DNA from 3 places in the Pseudochelatococcus sp. B33 genome. Region 2 is predicted to be linked to each of the others. Evidence: predicted binding sites of a transcription regulator. Region 2 holds the regulator's gene; each other region holds the start of a gene.
The links. The regulator PhoB, encoded in region 2, activates phosphate uptake and scavenging genes when phosphate is short. The targets are predictions, from matches to a motif close to TGTCATNNANCTGTCAT.
Positions count from the first base shown of each region.

Region 1: the regulator PhoB is predicted to act here: its motif matches at 5,100-5,116, upstream of phnD (phosphate/phosphite/phosphonate ABC transporter substrate-binding protein).
Region 3: the regulator PhoB is predicted to act here: its motif matches at 3,818-3,834, upstream of ACUSIJ_RS09145 (esterase-like activity of phytase family protein).

Region 1 covers NZ_JBSEFH010000010.1:171,409-178,088, reverse strand. Annotated here, with positions in the region: gene ACUSIJ_RS13150 (ABC transporter permease) at 1-283, opposite strand, end outside; gene ACUSIJ_RS13145 (ABC transporter permease) at 289-1,470, opposite strand; gene ACUSIJ_RS13140 (ATP-binding cassette domain-containing protein) at 1,467-3,245, opposite strand; gene hlyD (secretion protein HlyD) at 3,242-4,249, opposite strand; gene ACUSIJ_RS13130 (TetR/AcrR family transcriptional regulator) at 4,368-5,027, shown strand; gene phnD (phosphate/phosphite/phosphonate ABC transporter substrate-binding protein) at 5,215-6,171, shown strand; gene phnC (phosphonate ABC transporter ATP-binding protein) at 6,304-6,680, shown strand, end outside.
Region 2 covers NZ_JBSEFH010000023.1:42,692-49,371, forward strand. Annotated here, with positions in the region: gene pstA (phosphate ABC transporter permease PstA) at 1-575, shown strand, start outside; gene pstB (phosphate ABC transporter ATP-binding protein PstB) at 572-1,381, shown strand; gene phoU (phosphate signaling complex protein PhoU) at 1,442-2,152, shown strand; gene phoB (phosphate regulon transcriptional regulator PhoB) at 2,277-2,978, shown strand; gene ACUSIJ_RS22375 (GcrA family cell cycle regulator) at 3,099-3,701, opposite strand; gene ACUSIJ_RS22380 (acetylornithine transaminase) at 4,408-5,616, shown strand; gene argF (ornithine carbamoyltransferase) at 5,613-6,674, shown strand; gene ACUSIJ_RS22390 (Hsp33 family molecular chaperone) at 6,671-6,680, shown strand, end outside.
Region 3 covers NZ_JBSEFH010000007.1:34,763-41,442, reverse strand. Annotated here, with positions in the region: gene ACUSIJ_RS09155 (MBOAT family O-acyltransferase) at 1-252, shown strand, start outside; gene ACUSIJ_RS09150 (alginate O-acetyltransferase AlgX-related protein) at 295-1,449, shown strand; gene ACUSIJ_RS09145 (esterase-like activity of phytase family protein) at 1,530-3,746, opposite strand; gene ACUSIJ_RS09140 (MFS transporter) at 4,061-5,314, shown strand; gene lldD (FMN-dependent L-lactate dehydrogenase LldD) at 5,465-6,601, shown strand.

The DNA of each region.
Region 1 (6,680 bases), on a different contig from region 2:
CCGCCTGCGCGTCGATCGTCTGCCGGAGCGCGTCCTCGTCGTGCACGGCGACCACCTCGTTGAAGGCGGACGCCGCCGCGAGGCGCTGGACGAGTTCGATGGCGACGGCGCCCTGATCCTCGTTCATGATCGCGAGCGTGGCGTTCCGCACCTCCAGCGTGGTCGCGAAGGGAAAAATGGCGAGCTGGAGGAAGAGTGGCGTGAGCAGCATCATCACGTTGCGCCGGGTGGCCAGAAGCTGCTGCAATTCCTTGATGACGAGGGCGACGATGCGGTTCCACATGGCACTCACCCGTCCAGCCTGCGGCGCGTCTTCCACGCCGTGAGGCCGAGCCAGAAGATTGCCGAGATCAGCAGGAACAGCATGTTCGGCAGGAGAATGGACCACACCTCGCCCGCCTGGAACAGCGTCTGCATGATCTTCACGAAGTAGCGGGCCGGAACGAGATAGGTCACCGCCTGCACCACCGCGGGCATCGAGGCGATCTCGAAGATCAGGCCCGACAGCAGGGCCGAGGGCAGGAAGGCGGCATTGAGCGCCCCCTGCGCGGCGTTGAACTGGTTGCGCGTCACCGTCGACAGCAGCAGGCCGAGCCCCAGCGCGCTGCCAAGGAACAGGCTCGTCGACAACAGCAGGACGGCGATAGACCCCCGGAAAGGGACGTCCATGACGAAGACCGCGATCAGGACGCAGATGGCCATGGCCAGCATGGCCAGCACATAATAGGGCAGGCTTTTCGACAGCAGCAGCTCGGCCCGGCGGACGGGGGTCGCGAGCAGCGCCTCCATGGTTCCCCGCTCCCACTCGCGGGCGACGACGAGCGATGTCAGCAGCGCCCCGATGATGGTCATGATCACGGAAATGGAGCCGGGAATGAGATAGTTGCGGCTGACCGTCGCCGGGTTGAACCAGTAGCGCGGCTCGATCGAGATGGCTTCGCTGAACGGCATGCCGTAGGCATCGGCCCGCGCGGCGAGCCAGCTTTCGAAAAGCCCCCGCGCATAGCTCGCGACGAAATTCGCCGTATTCGGCTCCGACCCGTCCGCCAGCACCTGCACGTTGGCCTCGCCGCCCCCCGCCTGCACTTTCGCGGTAAAATCCTGCGGGATGACGATGGCCCCGCGCAGTTCCCCGCGCGTCAGCCTCTCCTCGATCTCGGCCAGCGTATTGGCGAAGACGGGCTCGATGTAGGGCGAGCCGGCCGCGGCCGCCGCGAGCCGCACCGCCTCGACGCCGCGATCCTCCATCACCACGCCGACCGCCAGCCGGTTGGTGTCGAGCGAGATGCCGAAACCGAAAATGAACAGCAGGACGACCGGCAGGACGATGGCGATCAGGATGCTGCTCGGATCGCGGATGATCTGTCGCGTCTCCTTGAGGCACAGGGCGGAGAGCCTGCGCAGCGAAAAGCCCGCGCGAGAGGGGGGTGCCTTGGCAGGGGGTGCCTTGGCGGGCGCGTTCTCCGTCATGCCGCCCCCTCCCCCGCTTGGCCCTCCGCTTCACGCTGTGCCGCGTCGTCGCGCCGGATCAGACGGATGAAGGCGTCCTCGAACGTGGGATCGGGCAGGTCGTGGCTCGCGACCTCGCGCTTCAGCGCATCGGGCGGGCCTGCGGCGATCATGCGTCCGCGATAGATCAGGGCGATGCGGTCGCAATATTCCGCCTCGTCCATGAAATGCGTCGTCACCATCACGGTCACGCCCTTGTCGACGAGGGCGTTGATGTGCATCCAGAATTCGCGCCGCGTCACCGGATCGACGCCGGATGTCGGCTCATCGAGGAAGAGCAGCGGCGGCTCGTGCATCAGCGCGCAGGCGAGCGCGAGCCGCTGCTTGAAGCCGAGCGGCAGCTCGCCCGCCATGGTGCGCCGGTAGCGCGCAAGGTCGAAGCTCTCCATCATCCGGGCCACCTTCTCTTCGCGCGCGCGTCCCTTCAGCCCGTAGATGCCGGAGAAGAAGGCGAGGTTCTGCTCGACGCCGAGATTGCCGTAGAGCGAGAATTTCTGCGCCATGTAGCCGAGCTTCTGGCGTGCCCGGCCCGCGCTTCGCTTCAGGTCGATCCCCATCACCTGCGCCTCGCCGGAGGTCGGCGTGAGAAGGCCGCACAGCATGCGGAAGGTGGTGGACTTGCCCGCGCCGTTCGGCCCCAGCAGGCCGAAGATCTCGCCGCGCCTGACGTTGAAGGTGACATGGTCGGTGGCGGTGAAGTCGCCGAACTTGCGCGTCAGCTCGCGGGCGCGGATCACCGCATCCGCGTCGACGCCCTCGGGGAGTTCGGCGACGGGCATGGTTTCGGCGAGGACGGAATGACCGTCCGGCCCGCCACCGACGAGGTCGATGAAGGCATCCTCCAGACGCGGCTCGACCGCGACGGCCCGTGCGCCCGCTTCGCCCGCCATCAGGCCGGCATCCGGGCGGGTCACGCCCTCCTCCAGCACGAGACGCACGCTCTCGCCCTGGATCACGCCATCGACCACGCCGGCGCTGCCGAGCGCGCGGCGCAGGAAATGGCGGCGGTTGCCGGCAATGTCCCTGATCTGGACGCAGCGCCCGCGCATCCGTTCAATCTGTTCGGCGGGCCGGCCGGCGAAGATCACCCTGCCCTCGTTCATCAGGCAGAGTTCGTCGCAGCGCTCCGCCTCGTCCAGATACGCCGTGGCCCAGACGACCGCCATGCCGCCCTCGGCGAGGCTCGTCACCATGCGCCAGAGGTCCTGGCGTGAAATCGGATCGACGCCCACCCCCGGCTCGTCGAGGAGCAGCAGCTCCGGCGTGCCGATCAGCGTGCAGGCGAGGCCGAGCTTCTGCTTCATGCCGCCCGAAAGCTTGCCGGCGAGACGCGTGGTGAAGCGATGCAGATCGGTGAAATCGAGCAGCCGCTCGAACTGCGCCTGGCGCACCTTGCCGCCGACGCCGCGCAGATCGGCGTAGAGGACGAGGTTCTCCATGACCGTCAGGTCCTCGTAGAGCCCGAATTTCTGCGGCATGTAGCCGACCCGCACATGCAGGTCGTCCGTGTCGGCGATCGGATCGAGCCCGAGAACCTGCGCCGATCCGGCCGTCGGCTTCAGCAGGCCGGCCATGACGCGCATCAGCGTCGTCTTGCCCGCGCCATCGGGACCCGCAAGCCCGGTGATGATGCCGGGACGGACGGCGATGTCGATGTCGAGAAGGGCCGATTCGCCCTCACCCTGTTCCGGGTAGCGGTGGCCGAGGCCCCGGAGAAGGACGGCCGGCTCGCTCATGGCGCTGACTTTGATCCTGGCTCGGCCTCGCTCGCGAGGCGCACCGTCACCGGCATGCCCTGCCGCAGCCGGTCGTCGGCGTCGTCGATGACAATGCGCAGCCGGTAGACGAGCGCGGTGCGCAGGTCCTGCGTCTCCACCTGCTTGGGCGTGAACTCCGCCCGCGGCGATACGAAGCCGACCGTGCCGGCATAGGGTTCGCCAGGGCGGGCGTCGGTATGGACGAGCACCTTCGTGCCCGGCGCGACCCGGCCGAGATCGGGCTCCCGCACATAGGCGCGGATGCGCACCGGACGGTCGAGCGACAGGGTGACGACGGTCGCGCCGGCGCTGACCATGGTGCCGGGTTCGACGGCGCGCGTCAGAACCGTCCCCGGGCTCGGGGCGAGCAGGGTCGCGTCGCGCAGTTGCAGTTCGGCGGCGTCCCGCTGCGCCTGCGCCGCCTGCCGCTGCGCCGCCGCCTGCGCCAGCTCCTCGGGACGCGCGCCGTTGACCGCGGCCGTATAGGCCTGCCGCGCCGCCTCGTGTTCCGCAATGGCGCGGTCGCGTGCCGCGCGGGCGTCGTCCAGCGCCTGCCGCGAGGTGATGTTCGTCCGCGCCAGCGACTGCTGGCGGTCATAGGTCATCCGCGCAGTTTCCGAGACGGCGCTGAGTCCCTCCATCTGCGCCTTGAGCCGTGCGATGTCCTCGGCTCTGGTGCCCGCCCTCAGGAGCGCCTCGTTGGCCTCAGCCGCGGCGAGCGAGCCTTCCGTCTGCGCCAGCGCCTGCCGCAGCGGCTCGGGGTCGATCCGCGCGATGACGTCGTCCGCGGCGACGCGGTCGCCCTCGTCCACCTCCACCGCCGCGACGCGCCCGGCGACCCGGAAGGAGAGATTGACCTCGCGGATGTCGACATTGCCGCCGAGCGCCAGCGCCTCACCCCCCGATTGCCGGCTCCCCCAGTAATACGCCCCGCCGCCGGCAAGGGCGGCGACGAGCAGGATGATGAGGGCTCCACGCTTCATGTCAGAGGCTTCCCGATGTCATTCGCGACGATAATGACCTTCCGGTCATTTTTCAATGATAAAATGACTGGCAGGTCATTTTGTTTCATGCCACTATTCGCGGATAGCGGAACCGCCCATGACAGAACAACAACGCCCCACCGCGCCGACCAGGTCCGAATCCGATCGCGTGCGCCTCAAGAAAGAGGTGAAGCGCGCCGCCATCCTGCGCGCGGCCATGGAAGAATTCACCGAAAACGGCTTCGCGAACGCGAGGCTCTCGTCGGTGGCCGAGAGAGCCGGTGTGGCCAAGGGCACGCTCTACCTCTACTTCAGAAGCAAGGAGGACCTCTTCGCCGGCGTGGTGCGCGAGACCTTGCCGCCGCCGCACGCGGAACGAAGCGCGACGATCGCGCAGGACACTTCTCCCATCGAGGCCCTTCGCGCCTTCATGCTCCAGTCCGTGGCGGATTTGCAGAACTCCGGCAGGGCGGGCGTCGCGCTGGTCGCCCTGACGGAGGGGCGCCACTTCCCGCAACTCGTCGACATCTATATAGAAGCGGTCGTGGAGCCGATCCTGGAGCACATCGCGACAATGGCGAATCGCGACGATGCGCCGCGGCTGGACGCGATCCGCCGTTTTCCCCAGCTCCTGATCGCTCCCGTCATGGCCGGCCTGCTGTGGAACAGGTTCATGACGAAACGTCCGCCGATCGATCTCGTCGAGATCGCCGAGGCGCAACTGTCGCTCGCTCTCGGCAGCGCGGATGCGCATTCGGCGGGGGACAGACGTCCATGATCCCGGCAATCCCCCCGGAATGGGCCGCTGCCGGACGATCTCCTGCCCGATCCGCGCTTCTGTGAACGCCATTGTCACAAGACTGTGACGTTGCTGTCCAATAACCCGGCAGGATCGGCTTGAGGCCGCTGCGGGTTCGACTCCCGGCAGGATTGCGGCCGCCGACGTCGTCTTACGGGAGAGACTCATGAAGAAATTGCTTGCCGCCCTGGCCCTTTCCGTGGCGTTCGCATTCCCTGCGCACGCCGAGTTCAAGCTCGACAGCCGCTATACGGACGCCGACGGCGACCTGGTGGCCGATACGCCGACCGATCCGGCCCAGCAGATCGACCCGGATACGCTGATCTTCGCCTACACCCCGGTCGAAGACCCCGCCGTCTACGCCGACGTGTGGAAGGGCTTCCTCGACCATCTCGCCGAGAAGACCGGCAAGAAGGTGCAGTTCTTCCCCGTGCAGTCGAACGCCGCCCAGATCGAGGCGATGCGCGCCGGCCGCCTCCATGTCGCGGGCTTCAACACCGGCGGCAACCCGATCGCGGTCGCCTGCGCCGGCTTCAAGCCCTTCGCCATGATGGCCGCCAACGAGGGCGACGCCTTCGGCTATGAGATGGAGATCATCACGTTCCCGGGCTCCGGCGTCGAGAAGATCGAGGATCTGAAGGGCAAGAAGCTCGCCTTCACCTCCGAGACCTCCAACTCCGGCTTCAAGGCGCCGTCCGCCATCCTCAAGGCGGAATACGGCCTCGACGCGGGCACGGATTTCGAGCCGGTGTTCTCCGGCAAGCACGACAACTCCATCCTCGGCGTCGTCAACAAGGACTATCCGGCCGCGGCCGTCGCCAATTCCGTGCTCAACCGCATGGTCGCCCGCGATGTCGTGAAGCGCGACCAGTTCGTGTCGATCTACAAGTCGCAGACCTTCCCCACCACCGGCTACGGCGTGGTCTACAACCTGACGCCGGAGCTGCAGGACAAGATCCGCGATGCCTTCTTCACCTTCGACTGGACGGATTCGGCGCTGCTGAAGGAGTTCCAGGCTTCCGAGCCGCCGCAGGAGAAGTTCATCCCGATCAGCTTCAAGGACCATTGGGCCGTGATCCGCGCCATCGATGAAGCGACCGGCGTCAGCTACGACTGCAAATAACCTCCGTTCCCGAAACGAAACGCCGGTGTTCGGTCGAACCCCGGCGTTTCTGTTTGGAGCGCCCGCCGATCGAATGTAAACAATCGATCAGAAAGCGCTCGAAAATCGAAGTCCGGCACAAGGGAATAACCCATGCTCAGGGTGTCGAACCTGACAAAAACCTACCGAACCGGCGACAAGGCCCTGAAAGGCGTCAGCTTCGAGATCCCGGCCGGACAGGTCGTTGGACTCATCGGCCCGTCCGGCTCGGGCAAGTCGACCCTGATCCGCTGCATCAACCGCCTCGTGGAGCCGAACGGCGGCAAGGTCTATCTGCGCGATCTCGACGTCACCGCCCTGCCGCGCGGCAGGCTCCGGCTGGCGCGCCGGCGTATCGGCATGATCTTTCAGGAATACGCGCTCGTGGAGCGGCTGACCGTGATGGAGAACGTGCTGTCGGGCCGGCTCGGCTACGTGCCCTTCTGGCGCAGCTTCCTGCGCCGCTTCCCGCCTGTCTACGTCACCGACGC
Region 2 (6,680 bases):
GCACGTACATGGCGGAATACGGCCGCTATGAAAAGCTGACGAACGTCGTGCGCTTCATCAACGACATCCTGCTGTCGGCGCCGTCGATCGTCATCGGCCTGTTCATCTACGAAATCCTGGTCGCGCCGTTCGGCACCTTCTCGGGCTGGGCGGGCTCGGCGGCGCTCGCCGTCATCGTGATCCCGGTCGTGGTGCGCACCACCGAGGACATGCTGCTGCTCGTGCCGAACCAGTTGCGCGAGGCGGCGGCGGCGCTCGGGTTGCCTCGGTCCATCATCATCAGGCAGGTCGCCTACAAGGCGGCGCTTGCGGGGATCGTCACCGGCGTGCTGCTGGCGGTGGCGCGCATCAGCGGCGAGACGGCACCGCTGCTGTTCACCGCGCTCAGCAACAACTTTTTTTCGACTTCGATGTCACAGCCGATCGCCAGCCTGCCGGTCGTGATCTACAACTTCACCAAGACGCCTGACGAGAACATGCAGCAGCTTGCGTGGACGGGCGCCCTGTTGATCACCTTCACGGTTCTCGCGATGAGCATCGCGGCTCGGGCTCTCTCCACGAGGAGGACGAAATGACAATCCAGACCGCCACGTCCCCCGGGCCGCCGGCGATCCCCGCGGGCCCGCTCACCGAAAAGGTCTCGGTCCGCAACCTCAAGTTCTACTACGGCAGCAACCTGGCGCTGAAGAACATCAACCTGCCGTTGTACGACCGGATCGTCACGGCCTTCATCGGCCCGTCGGGTTGCGGCAAGTCCACGCTTCTGCGCGTGCTCAACCGCATGTACGACCTCTATCCCGGCCAGCGGGCCGAGGGCGAGGTGATGGTCGACGGCCGCAACGTGCTCGATCCCGGCCAGGACGTCAACGCGCTGCGCGCGAAGGTGGGCATGGTGTTCCAGAAGCCGACGCCGTTCCCGATGACGATCTACGAGAACATCGCGTTCGGCGTCCGCCTTTACGAGAGCCTGAACAAGGCGGAAATGGACGAGCGGGTCGAGTCCTCCCTGCGCCGCGCCGCGCTGTGGGAGGAGGTGAAGGACAAGCTGAACGTCTCCGGCCAGAGCCTTTCGGGCGGGCAGCAGCAGCGTCTATGCATCGCGCGCACCGTCGCGGTGAAGCCGGAGGTGATCCTGTTCGACGAGCCCTGCTCGGCGCTCGATCCGATTTCCACCTCGAAGGTGGAGGAACTGATCGACGAATTGCGCGAGGACTACACGATCGCCATCGTCACGCATAATATGCAGCAGGCGGCGCGCGTGTCTCAGTTCACAGCGTTCATGTATCTCGGCGAGCTGGTGGAATTCGCGGAAACGACGAAGATCTTCACCGCGCCGAACGATAAGCGGACGCAGGATTATATCACCGGCCGTTTCGGCTGATCGCTGGGATCGGGCGGCGGGGTGCTGTCCATTCTGGCCTTTTGAACGGGATGTGTGGTCATGCCTGAGCATATCGTGACGTCATTCGATGCCGATCTCGAACTCTTGCGCAGCAAGATCGCCGAGATGGGCGGCATCGCGGAGAAAATGCTGGACGATTCGACGCGTGCGCTGGTGCGCCGCGACGTCGCGCTCGCGCGCCAGGTCATCGATGCGGATGCGAGGCTCGACGGCCTGCAGCACGAAATCGAGGAACACGCGGTCGCGACCATCGCCCGGCGCCAGCCGGTGGCCATCGACCTGCGCGACCTCGTGTCCGCCATTCGCGTGGCCGGCGACGTGGAGCGCATCGGGGATCTCGCCAAGAACACCTCCAAGCGCGTGCTCGCCATCAGCAACGAGGCCCATCCGGCCAAGATCGTCGGCGGCGTTCAGCACATGAGCGACCTCGTGCAGGCGCAGCTCAAGGACGTGCTCGACGCCTACGCCCAGCGCGACGAGCAGAAGGCGCTCGATGTCTGGAACCGGGACGACCGCATCGACGCGCTCTACAATTCGGTCTTCCGCGAGCTTCTGACGTATATGATGGAAGATACGCGCAACATCACCTTTTGCACGCATCTGCTGTTCCTGGCGAAGAACATAGAGCGCATCGGCGACCACACCACCAATATCGCCGAGACCATCTATTACCTCACCACCGGCGAGACGCTGTCGGGCGAGCGCCCCAAGGGCGACACGACGAGCTTCGCGACGGCGGAAAAGCTATGATCGCGGTCGGCCGAGCCGGCTGACGCGCAAAACCATGTTTCCTTCTCCGATGTCCGGAGGGTATGCAGATCTTTGAACACGTGATGTCTCGCGCCCCTGCGAGCGGTATAACGAGGATCTTATGGTGGGACCGCGCATATTGATCGTCGAGGACGAAGAACCGCTGGCGCTGCTGCTGCGCTACAATCTGGAAGCCGAGGGCTATTCTGTCGATAGCGTGGCGCGTGGCGACGAGGCCGAGATACGCCTGAGGGAACAGGTTCCGGACCTCGTGCTGCTCGACTGGATGCTGCCGGGGCTTTCCGGCATCGAGCTGTGCCGGCGGGTGCGCGCCCGGGGCGATACGGAGCGGCTGCCGATCATCATGCTCACCGCCCGCGGCGACGAGGGCGAGCGGGTGAGGGGGCTTGCCACCGGCGCCGACGACTATGTCGTCAAGCCGTTTTCGGTGCCGGAGCTGCTCGCGCGTGTCCGGGCGCTGCTGCGGCGCACGAAACCCGGCCATGTCGCCACCCTGCTGCTCGCCGGCGACATCGAGCTCGACCGCGAGACGCGCCGTGTGCGCCGCAACGGCCGCGAGCTGCATCTGGGGCCGACCGAATTCAAGCTGCTCGAATTTCTGATGCAGAGCCCGGGACGTGTCTTCACCCGCGAGCAACTGCTCGACGGCGTCTGGGGGCACGACGTCTATATCGACGAGCGCACCGTCGACGTCCACGTGGGACGTCTGCGCAAGGCGATCAACCGTCCGCGCAGTCCCGATCCGATCCGCACCGTTCGCGGCGCGGGCTATGCCTTCGACGAGACGTTTGCCCGCGCCGAATAGGCGGGGCCGTGGCCGCCGGCGCCGCTTCTGCCGGTGCGGTGTCCGCTGAAACGGCAAAGCCTCCCAAGTTCCTCGGGAGGCTTTCTCTATCTCGGCAGTGATGTCGTCGGGCCGACCTGCTCAGGCCCGCTTGCGGTCCCGCCGGCGTTCGAGAACCGGCTGATAGGCGATGCCGGCGTGGTGCGCGCAATAGGGCATACCCGTCACCGAGCGTGCGCCGCAGAAGCGGAAGCTCGGCGAGGTCGGGTCGCCCACCGGCCAGCGGCACATATATTCTCGCAGGTCCATGATGGTGACGCGCTCGGAGAGCGGCACAACGACGCTTTCCCGCGCTGCCGGCACCACCTGCGGAGCGATTTGAGGCACCGCCTGCGGAACGACTTTGGCGACGACATCCTCGGCCGGCCCGGCAACCGCACGAGCGGCGGCGAGGGCGGTATTGCCGAACGTCTGGGCCTGCGGCGGGGGGTCGGCTGGCGGGACGGCGGGAGCCCGGGGGGCGGGCGTGACCGCCGCCGGGGCCTTGCGCACCGGGCGAGGGGTCGCGGCCACCGGAGCCTTGGCGCGTCCGGACAGTCCGAGACGATGAACCTTGCCGATGACCGCATTGCGGCTCACGCCGCCGATCTCCGTCGCGATCTGGCTGGCGCTCAGGCCATCGCTCCAGAGTTTACGCAGTTGCTCGACACGTTCATCAGTCCAGGTATTACCAGGATCGCTCATCATCATGCTCCATTCCACCCCGCGTCGCACGGAATCCTCCATCCCGCCCCAAACGGCAGATCGCCGGGCGCAACGTTCACCTGAGAGGAAACGCTGGGTAGGAGGCAGCCAAACGACATCTCGTGGCCGTCACCCGGGAAACTACAATATGGCGCGACTCTCCTGCAAGAGTCGCGCATGCTTTCGCATGCATTTTCCCACAGGAGAAGTCGTAAACAATTCTTTGACAGCGCAGAAATTGCTGTGAATGCGGGCAATTTCAAGGCGCGGAGGCGACGATCGCGCAAAAAATCCCGCCCGAAACCTCCTGGGGGACGGATTTCGTTCCGGTTTTCGGCCTGCCGGCCGATATCGGCGGATCGCCGCCCGCCGGCAGGGCGGCGGCTGCGGCCTTTGCGCGCAGTGCTGCCCTTGCGGGGAATGCCACCATCCTGCCGCGCGGCTCAGATTCAACTTGAAACTGCCTGCCGCGGCCGCTAAGTTATACAACATGCCGTCCCGTGGGGCGGCTTTTTCCATTGCGCCGTTCGCATTCGCCGGGCTCTGATGGGTGCTTGCCCTCCGGTCTTCCGTCCCGGCTCCCGAACCCGGTGCCGATCCGGTTTCCCGATCCCCGGCCCGGATCGTTTGCGGCGGATGCGTGCCACGCCGGGGCGTGCCGCGTGCGTGGCGCGCGTGCCGCTCTCACGTTCTGGAGTAACAAGCTGTGACGTCGCCGATTTTGCCGACCTATGCGCGGGCCGATGTTGTATTCGAGAAGGGCGAGGGTGTCTGGCTCGAGGCGCGCGGCGGCGAACGATATCTCGACCTCGGCTCCGGCATCGGCGTCAATGCGCTCGGCTACTCTCACCCGCATCTCCTGGCGGCGCTCGAGGAGCAGGCGCACAAGCTCTGGCACGTATCGAACCTGTTCCGGATACCCGCAGCCGAGACGCTGGCCCAGCGCCTCGTCGACGCGAGCTTCGCCGATACGGTGTTCTTCACCAATTCGGGCGCGGAGGCGCTGGAGGCCGCCATCAAGACGGCACGCAAGTATCAGGCCGTCAGCGGCCATCCGGAGCGTTTCCGCCTCATCACCTTCGAGGGCGCGTTCCACGGGCGCACGCTGGCGACCATCGCCGCCGGCGGGCAACAGAAGTATATCGAGGGCTTCGGTCCGAAGGTCGAGGGGTTCGACCAGGTGCCGCTGGGCGACTGGGAGGCGCTTGCCGCCGCCATCACGCCCGAGACGGCGGGCATCCTGATCGAGCCCGTGCAGGGCGAGGGCGGCATCCGCCCGGTTCCGCCGGCCGACCTGCGCCGCCTGCGCCAGATCGCCGACGATCACGGGCTGCTGCTGCTGCTCGACGAGGTGCAGTGCGGCATCGGCCGCACGGGCAAGCTCTTCGCCCATGAGTGGGCCGGCATCCGCCCCGACATCGTCGCGATCGCCAAGGGCATCGGCGGCGGCTTTCCGCTCGGGGCGATGCTCGCGACCGCGGAGGCCGCCAAGGGCATGACGCTCGGCACCCATGGCACGACTTTCGGCGGCAATCCGCTGGCGACGACGGTGGGCAACGCCGTGCTCGACATCATTCTCGCGCCGGGCTTTCTGGAGGACGTGCAGGCGCGCTCCGGGCTGCTGCGCCAGCGGCTGGCGCAGTTGAAGGACAGTCATCCCGACGTGATCGAGGAGGTGCGCGGCGAGGGGCTGATGCTCGGGCTGAAGCTCAAGGTGCCGAACGGCGAATTCGTCAAGCGGGCGCTGGAGCGGCGGCTGGTGACGATCGCGGCGGGCGAGAATGTCGTGCGCCTGCTGCCGCCGCTGATCATCAGCGAGGACGAGATCGGCGCGGCGATCAACGGGCTCGATGCCGTCGCCGCCTCGTTCGATGCGCCCCATGAGGTGGAAAAGACAGAAAGTAACCCAGAATGACGCAGGGCAGCGCAGCATTGGCCACCACGATCTCGAACAGTGCCTCGGGCACGGGCGTGCGCCATTTCCTCGACCTGACCGATTTCGCCGGCGAGCAGTTGCGCGAGATGCTCGAACTCGGCAAGGCGCTGAAGGCGCGCCGGGTCAGGGGCGGGCCGCAGCAGTACCGGCCGCTGGACGGGAAGGTGCTGGCCATGATCTTCGACAAGCCGTCGACCCGCACGCGCGTGTCGTTCGACGTCGGCATCCGGGAGCTGGGCGGCGAACCGCTCATGCTCACGGGCGCGGAGATGCAGCTGGGGCGCGGCGAGTCCATTCCCGACACCGCGCGCGTGCTGTCGCGTTTCGTCGATGCGATCATGATCCGCATTCTCGACCACGCCGCCATGCGCGAGCTCGCCGAATTCGCCACGGTGCCGGTGATCAACGGCCTCACCAAGCAGTCGCATCCGTGCCAGATCATGGCCGACCTGCTGACGTTCGAGGAACATCGCGGACCGATCGGTGGCCGGACGGTGGCCTGGACCGGCGACGCCAACAACGTGCTCACCTCCTGGGTGCATGCCGCCGCCAAGCTTGGCTTCAACATCGCCATCGCTACGCCGGCGGAGCTGGCGCCGCGCGCCGATCTCGTCGAATGGGCGCGGCGCGAGGGGGCGAACGTTCTGCTTACGCGCGATCCGTTCGAGGCGGTGAAGGGGGCCGATGCGGTCATCACCGATTGCTGGGTGTCCATGGGCGACGACGACGAGCGCTACCGCCACAACCTGCTGCGGCCGTATCAGGTCAACGACAGGCTGCTGGCCGCCGCCAACGAGGGCGCCGTCTTCATGCACTGCCTGCCCGCCCACCGCGGCGAGGAGGTGACGGACGAGGTGATGGACGGCCCGCAGTCGGTGGTGTTCGACGAGGCGGAAAACCGGCTGCACGCGCAAAAGGGCGTGCTGGCCTGGTGCCTCGGCATCGGCCTCGGCGACGTGGCGCCGGCGGATGTCGCCAGGCTTGCCAAAAGAGCGGGCGCGAAGGGGGCGAGGGGCGCGAAAGGCGCAGGCGAATGAGCGTTC
Region 3 (6,680 bases), on a different contig from region 2:
GGGGTGCAGATCTGCCTCGTTCTCGGCATACTGGCGAGCGCCTCCCTGTTCAGCCGCCTCACCGCCGACTGGCGTTGCCGGGCCGGGCAGTCGCGGGGCGTGCTGTCGCCGGGGCTCGATACGCTCAGGATCGGCGCGGACGGACGCGCGGCGCTTGTCGCGCGTTTCGCGCTGCTCGTCGCGATCGCGTGGCTGTCGGCGGCGCAGATGGCGAGCGGCACCTACAACCCGTTCATCTACTTCCGGTTCTGAGGCACCGCGATTTCCGAGACAGGACATTTCCGAGATCAAGATATGGCGACAGCTCCTCCTCCGGCCTCCCCCCGCCCCCTCGCGGCGCGCGTCTACGGCTATGGTCTTGCCGGACTGCTGGGACTTTTCATCGTCGGCGGCATGACGGGCACGCTGCTCTCGCCGTTTGCGCGCGGCGAGGCGCTTCCCGGCGAGAACCGGCGGGCCGGCGTACTGCCGCCCCTGCCGCGCAGCCTCGACGAATGGGACGATCTTCCGCAACGCTTCGAGGCGTTCGTCAACGACCGCTTCGGTTTTCGCGCCGCGCTCATCCGCACCTACACGGCCCTGTCGACCGCCCTGCTCAACCGGCTGCCGACGGACCAGGTCGTCGCCGGCAAGGACGGCTGGCTGTTCTATGCCGGCGAGGGTGCGCTGGCGCTGTTCCAGCGCGCGGTCGAGCTCGATCCGGACCGGCTCGACAGGTGGCGCGACAGACTGGCGGAGCGCAGGCAGGCGCTCGCCGATCGCGGCATCGGCTACGCTTTCGCCATCCCCCCGGACAAGCACACGATCTACGGCGAATACATGCCCGACTATCTGCGCCAGGGCGGCAATCCCTCTCCCTACGATCAGGTCGTCGCCATGGCGCGGGCCCACGGGCTGCCGGTCATCGATCTGCGCCCCGACCTTCTCGCCGGGAAGCCCGCGGGCCACCTCTACATGCGCGACGACACGCACTGGAACGAGCGCGGCGCCGCCATCGCCTATCGCGCGCTAATGACGCATCTGGGCCTGCGCCCCCTCGATCTCGACGACGCGGATTTCGGCACGCGCCCGAACGGCCCCGGCGATCTGGCGCGCATGGCGCTGATCGACCGCCTCGAACAGGTCCCCGACGTGCGCGCCGAGGCCCTGCCCTGCACGGTGCAGGAACTGGAGCGACAGACCGATCCGTCCGGCAGGCCGGCCCTGATCCGCACGCGCTGCGAGGGCGCGGCGGGCAAGCTTTTGTTTTACCGCGACTCGTTCGGCGACGCCCTGCTGCCGTTCCTCGCGGCGAGCTTCGGCGAGATGGTGGCGGTGTCGGCCGCGCCCTCCACGCAGGACATCATGCGCATGGCCGAGGCCGAACGGCCCGATCTCGTGCTGGAGGAACGCGTCGAGCGCCTCCTGCGCTTCCCGCCGACAGTAGAGGCAGCCGAAGGCGCGTCCTGACACGTCCGTCGTGATACCGGCAACGACGAGGCCGGCGGATCGCTCCGCCGGCCCGCTCTGTCCCCATACGGTTTATTACGTCAGTTCAGCTCGATCTTGCCGAGGTTGATGAACTGCGTCTCGCCCGACGAGCCGTCCACACCGTCGTTGTCGGTGATGATGTAGCTGACGCCGTCCTTGTCGACGGTGAAGCTCTCGACCTTGTCAAGCACCGTGCCGTTGGCGGCTGCGAGGTCGGGCCGGATGTCGCGCACCAGCGTCTTCTCGACCACCGCGATCTCTTTCGCGCCGATGGCGGCGGGCTTCAGGTCCCTGACCGGGAAGCGGTAGAGCTTCTTGATCGCGGCATCGTCGCCGACCAAGTTGTCACGCTCGATGACAACGAAGGTGTCGTTGCCGACATACGTGATTTCCGACAGGCCGACCCAGCCCTTCTCCGGCGTGTCGAGGCGGTAGTGCAGCGCGCCCCATTCCTTGGAGGCGGGGGTGTAGGCGAGGATCTTGACGTGCCCCTTGGGATCGTCCTTCCACTCGCGCTGGACGGCGATCCACAGGGTCTCGTTGTCGCCCTCGCCGGCCACCGCGATGCCCTCGAAGCCGTAGCGCGTCGCCTGCTTCTGGAGGTCCTCCGGCAGGTCGATGACCTCCTGGAGTACGCCCTTCTCGTCGACTTGCAGGATCTGGGAATGGGTCGGGTTCTTCTCGCGCTCGGGGTTGCCCTCCGACGCCAGCCAGAAGCCGCCGGCGGGACGCACCGCGATGCCTTCGAGGTCGAGGTTCGGCACCGGCTCGCCGTCCTTGGTGACGACAAGCTTCTCGACGATGCGGGCGGGCGTCTGCGTCGCGTCGACAACGTAGATGGCGCCCTGCGAATAGAAGCTGTCGCTCACGACATAGAGACGGCCGGGAACGGTGGGATCGGCGGCGGCGCCCGAAAGCGCGCCCCAGCCGATCGGCAGCCCGGCGGCGTCATCGCCCGAGATGATGGTCGGATAGGCCGCGGGCGCCTCCTCGCGCCTGAAGATGGCGACCGTCGTGCCCGGCCCGCCGTCCTTGCGCAGGTCGGTCTCGTTGGCGATCACGAACAGATCGCGCTGCGGAATGGCCAGCAGGCCCTCGGGGCCGACGCCACCGCCCGGCAGAAGCTGCAGGAACGTCGGGTCGTTGCCCACGCCCTCCTCCCGGTACACGCCCACCACCGAGCCGCGCTCGGAACCGACGAAGATCAGCGTGTCGTCGCCGTATTGCCCGATGGCGATGCCCTCGGGCTCCACGCCCTTGGCGTTGCGCTTCTCCGGATAGTGGCCGATGCGCAGGATCTCGTGCTCGAAGGCGGAACCGCTTTCGAACGCCACCGTACCGTCGCGGTTGAAGATGGTGAAGCCGCGCGAACCGCCCTTGTAATCGCCCTCGTTGGCGGTGACGAAGCGCTCGTTGTCGATCCAGCGCACGGCGTCGGGCTCGCGCAGGGCGTTCTCCACCCTGTCGGTGGGGTTGATGACGCCGTCGCGCTTGGTGTCGACGTTCTCCAGCGTCACGGCGCCGGCCGGGAAGTGGTTGACGATCTTGCCATCCTTCGAGTCGACGATGATGATGTGGTTGTTCTCCTGCAGGGTGACGACGACCTCGCCGTTGGCGTTGAAGTCGACGAACTCCGGCTCCGGATCCTCGGGCGCGTAGGCGGCAAGGCCGGTGAGGTCCACGCGGCGCACGTCGGCCTCGTCCACATTGCCGTCGTCGCCCACGGTGGCGAGCACGAGGAAGCCCGCCGGGAGCTGCGGCAGCGCGCCGTCGTTGTGGTCCTCGTCGCGCTCGTTCTCGATGGCGATCGCGACCGTCTTCTTGTCATGGCTCAGGGCGACCGAATCCGGCTGGCCGCCGAGATCGATCTTCTTTTCGAGGGTCTTGCTGGTGAGATCCACCACGCCGAGGAAACCCGACGGCTCGGTATAGCTCTCCGACGTGTTGACGCCGACGAGCGCCTTGTTGCCCACGACGATGACCGAGGTCGGCTCGCCCTCGACGGCGACGACGCCCGCAGGCTTGGGCGCGGCGGGATCGGTGATGTCGACGAGGCCGACGCGGTTGCCGGGAGAATCGGTGTAGACGAGCAGCGTGCCCTCGGCATTGGCCGCGATGATCTCGGACACCGTTTGCTTCTCGGGATCAGCGCCTTCCGGCAGGTTGCGGATGACGGGGAAGACCGCGATCCGGTTGAAATTCAGCGGCTCGGCCGCCGTCAGGGACGTAGCTGACAGCAGGCCCGCGGCGATGGCCAGCAGGATGGGACGTTTCATGGGATTTTTTTCTCCGGAGTCCGTGTGCGCGGGATGGAACGATACGAACGTCTTAATCTCATGGTCGGGCGATGACACTGGCGTGACACGGCGCCGTCTCGGGCCGGAGAAATTGTCGCTGTTGCCCGCGTCCCATAGATGCCGGCGGCCGGGATGCGCAGACATGCGCCGGACGACGGACAGAAGTGGCGGGACGACATGGGTCGGGACGCAATTTCAATGTATGTTGATAGAATTCATTAATCGATCATGCCGACCGGCAGCGCGGCGCGCCCGCCCACGGCCGGGGATCCACCGCACGACAGGAGCATCGCGTGTCCTCGACCGCGCTGAAGGACTGGTTTGCCGCCAATCGCTTCTTCATCGTCTTCGCCCTGCTCGCTTCCCTGATGGGGACGAGCGTGGGGGTGGCGAAGCTCGCGACGGCCCTTTACGCGATCGAGCTCGGCGCCAGCGCGGCGCAGTTCGGCATGATCGTCGCCGGGCAGATGTTCGGCACGCTGTTCATGAGCATTCCGACGGGCTTTCTCGTCGACCATTTCGGGCCGCGCCGGCTTTTCATCCTGGGCAGCGGGCTCGCCGGCGCGACCTACGCGCTCATTCCCTTCGGCGCGCATGCTGCGTTCCTGCTGGGCTGCATCGTCGCCATCAGCTTCTTCATGCCGCTGCGGTTCGTGTCGCTCAACACGGTGTTCTTCGAGCAGATCCGCCGGATGGGTTCGGCCAAGGCGGGATGGTACAGGGCGATGCACATGAGCGGCCAGTTCCTGATCGGCCCCTCCGTCGCCGTGGGGCTGATCGCCCTGCTCAGCTTCGCCGGCACGTGGTGGGCGCTGGCCGCGAGCTTCGCCGTCACCATCGCCGTCTCGCCGCTGGTGCTGCGCCGGTCCGAAACGCGCCCGGCCGAAAAGCGCCTGACCGAGGACGGCGGCAGGCGGCTGCCCATCCGCACCTTCCTGGCGCAGCTCATGGAACTGGCGCGTCACCCGGAACTGCGCTGGATCTGCGTCGTGGACATCTTCATCGAAAGCCTGATGGTGTTTGTGACGATGTTCGTGGTCGCCATCGCCCTGCAGGTGTTCGGCATGGACAGCGCCGGCGCGTCGGCCTTCGTCACCGCCGCCGGCCTCGCGTTCATCGGCGCGCTGTTCTGGTCCGATCGGCTCATCCTGTCGATCGGACCGCGCAACAGCTATCTCGTCGGTTTCTCGCTGGCCGTCGTCGCCCTGCTGCTGCAGGGGTCGGCGGCGACGCCCGCCTCATTCTGGCCGGGCGTGGTATTGCTCGGCGCGAGCCTCGGCCTGCTGCAGACCGTGACACTGCTGCGGGTGGTACGCATCGGCGCGCGGTTCGGACAGGGGAAGGTGTCGGGCCTCATCATGATGACGTCGCCGCTCGGCAGCATCATCGGCGGGCTCGTCGGCGCCGTCGCCGGCCATGTCACCAGCCTGCAGACGGCGTTCTACGCGTTCGTGCCGGTGTGTGTCGGCCTGTTCGTCTGGCACTGGCGGGACCGGGAGGCGCTCGCCGAGGACCCCGAAAGCGTCCTCGCCTCCGAAAATCCGTAATGGGGACCGTCGGCAAGAGCGCGTTCCGATCGGATGGAATCATCCAATTGACAAGAATCCGCTCAAAATCCAAGAATCCGCTCAAAATCTAAGAGTGAGAGCATGTTATCGTTTCACGGAAACGCCGACATGCTTTAGAGAGTAGACGCCATGATCATCTCCGCTGCCACCGACTATCGCGAAGCCGCCCGCCGCAAGCTGCCGCCGTTCCTGTTCCACTACATCGACGGCGGCGCCTATGCGGAGCGTACGCTGCGGCGCAATGTCAGCGACCTCGCCGACATCGCCCTGCGCCAGCGGGTGCTGCGGAACATGGCGGACCTCTCCGTCAGCACGGAGCTGTGGGGCGAGAAGCTCGACATGCCCGTCGTGCTCGCGCCCGTGGGGCTCACCGGCATGTGTGCGCGGCGCGGCGAGGTGCAGGCGGCGCGCGCGGCGGCGCAGAAGGGCGTTCCCTTCACGCTTTCGACCGTCTCGGTGTGTCCCATCGAGGAAGTGGCGCCGGCCGTCGAGCGGCCGATCTGGTTCCAGCTCTACGTGCTGCGCGACCGCGGCTTCATGAGGAACGCGCTGGAACGGGCGCAGGCCGCGGGCATCAGGACGCTGGTATTCACGGTGGACATGCCCGTGCCCGGCGCGCGCTACCGCGACGCCCATTCGGGCATGAGCGGCCCCAACGCAGAATTCCGCCGCGTGCTGCAGGCGTTCACCCATCCGGCCTGGGCGTGGGACGTGGGCCTGCACGGCAAGCCGCACGATCTCGGCAACGTCTCCCGCTATCTGGGCAAGGCGACCGGCCTCAAGGACTACATCGGCTGGCTCGGCACCAATTTCGACCCCTCCATCTCGTGGCGGGACCTCGAATGGATCCGCGATTTCTGGAAGGGGCCGATCGTCATCAAGGGCGTCCTCGACCCCGCCGACGCGCGCGACGCGGTGGCCTTCGGCGCCGACGGCATCGTCGTTTCCAACCACGGCGGCCGCCAGCTCGACGGCGTGCTCTCCTCGGTGCGGGCACTGCCGGCGATCGTGGACACGGTGAAGGACGATCTCAAGATCCTCGTCGACGGCGGGGTGCGCACCGGGCTTGACGTCGCGCGCATGATCGCGCTCGGCGCGGACGCGGTGCTGATCGGCCGCGCCTTCGTCTACGCGCTCGCGGCGGCGGGCGAGGCGGGCGTCGTCAACCTGCTGGAGCTGTTCGAGAAGGAGCTGCGCGTCGCCATGACGCTGACCGGCGCGAAATCCGTTGCCGACCTGACGCGGGACTCGCTGGCCGTCGATTAGAGCATGTCATCGTTCCGCGGAAACGCTGACATGCTTTCCCTCTTGGATTTTGAGCGAATTCTTGTCGATCAAATGATTC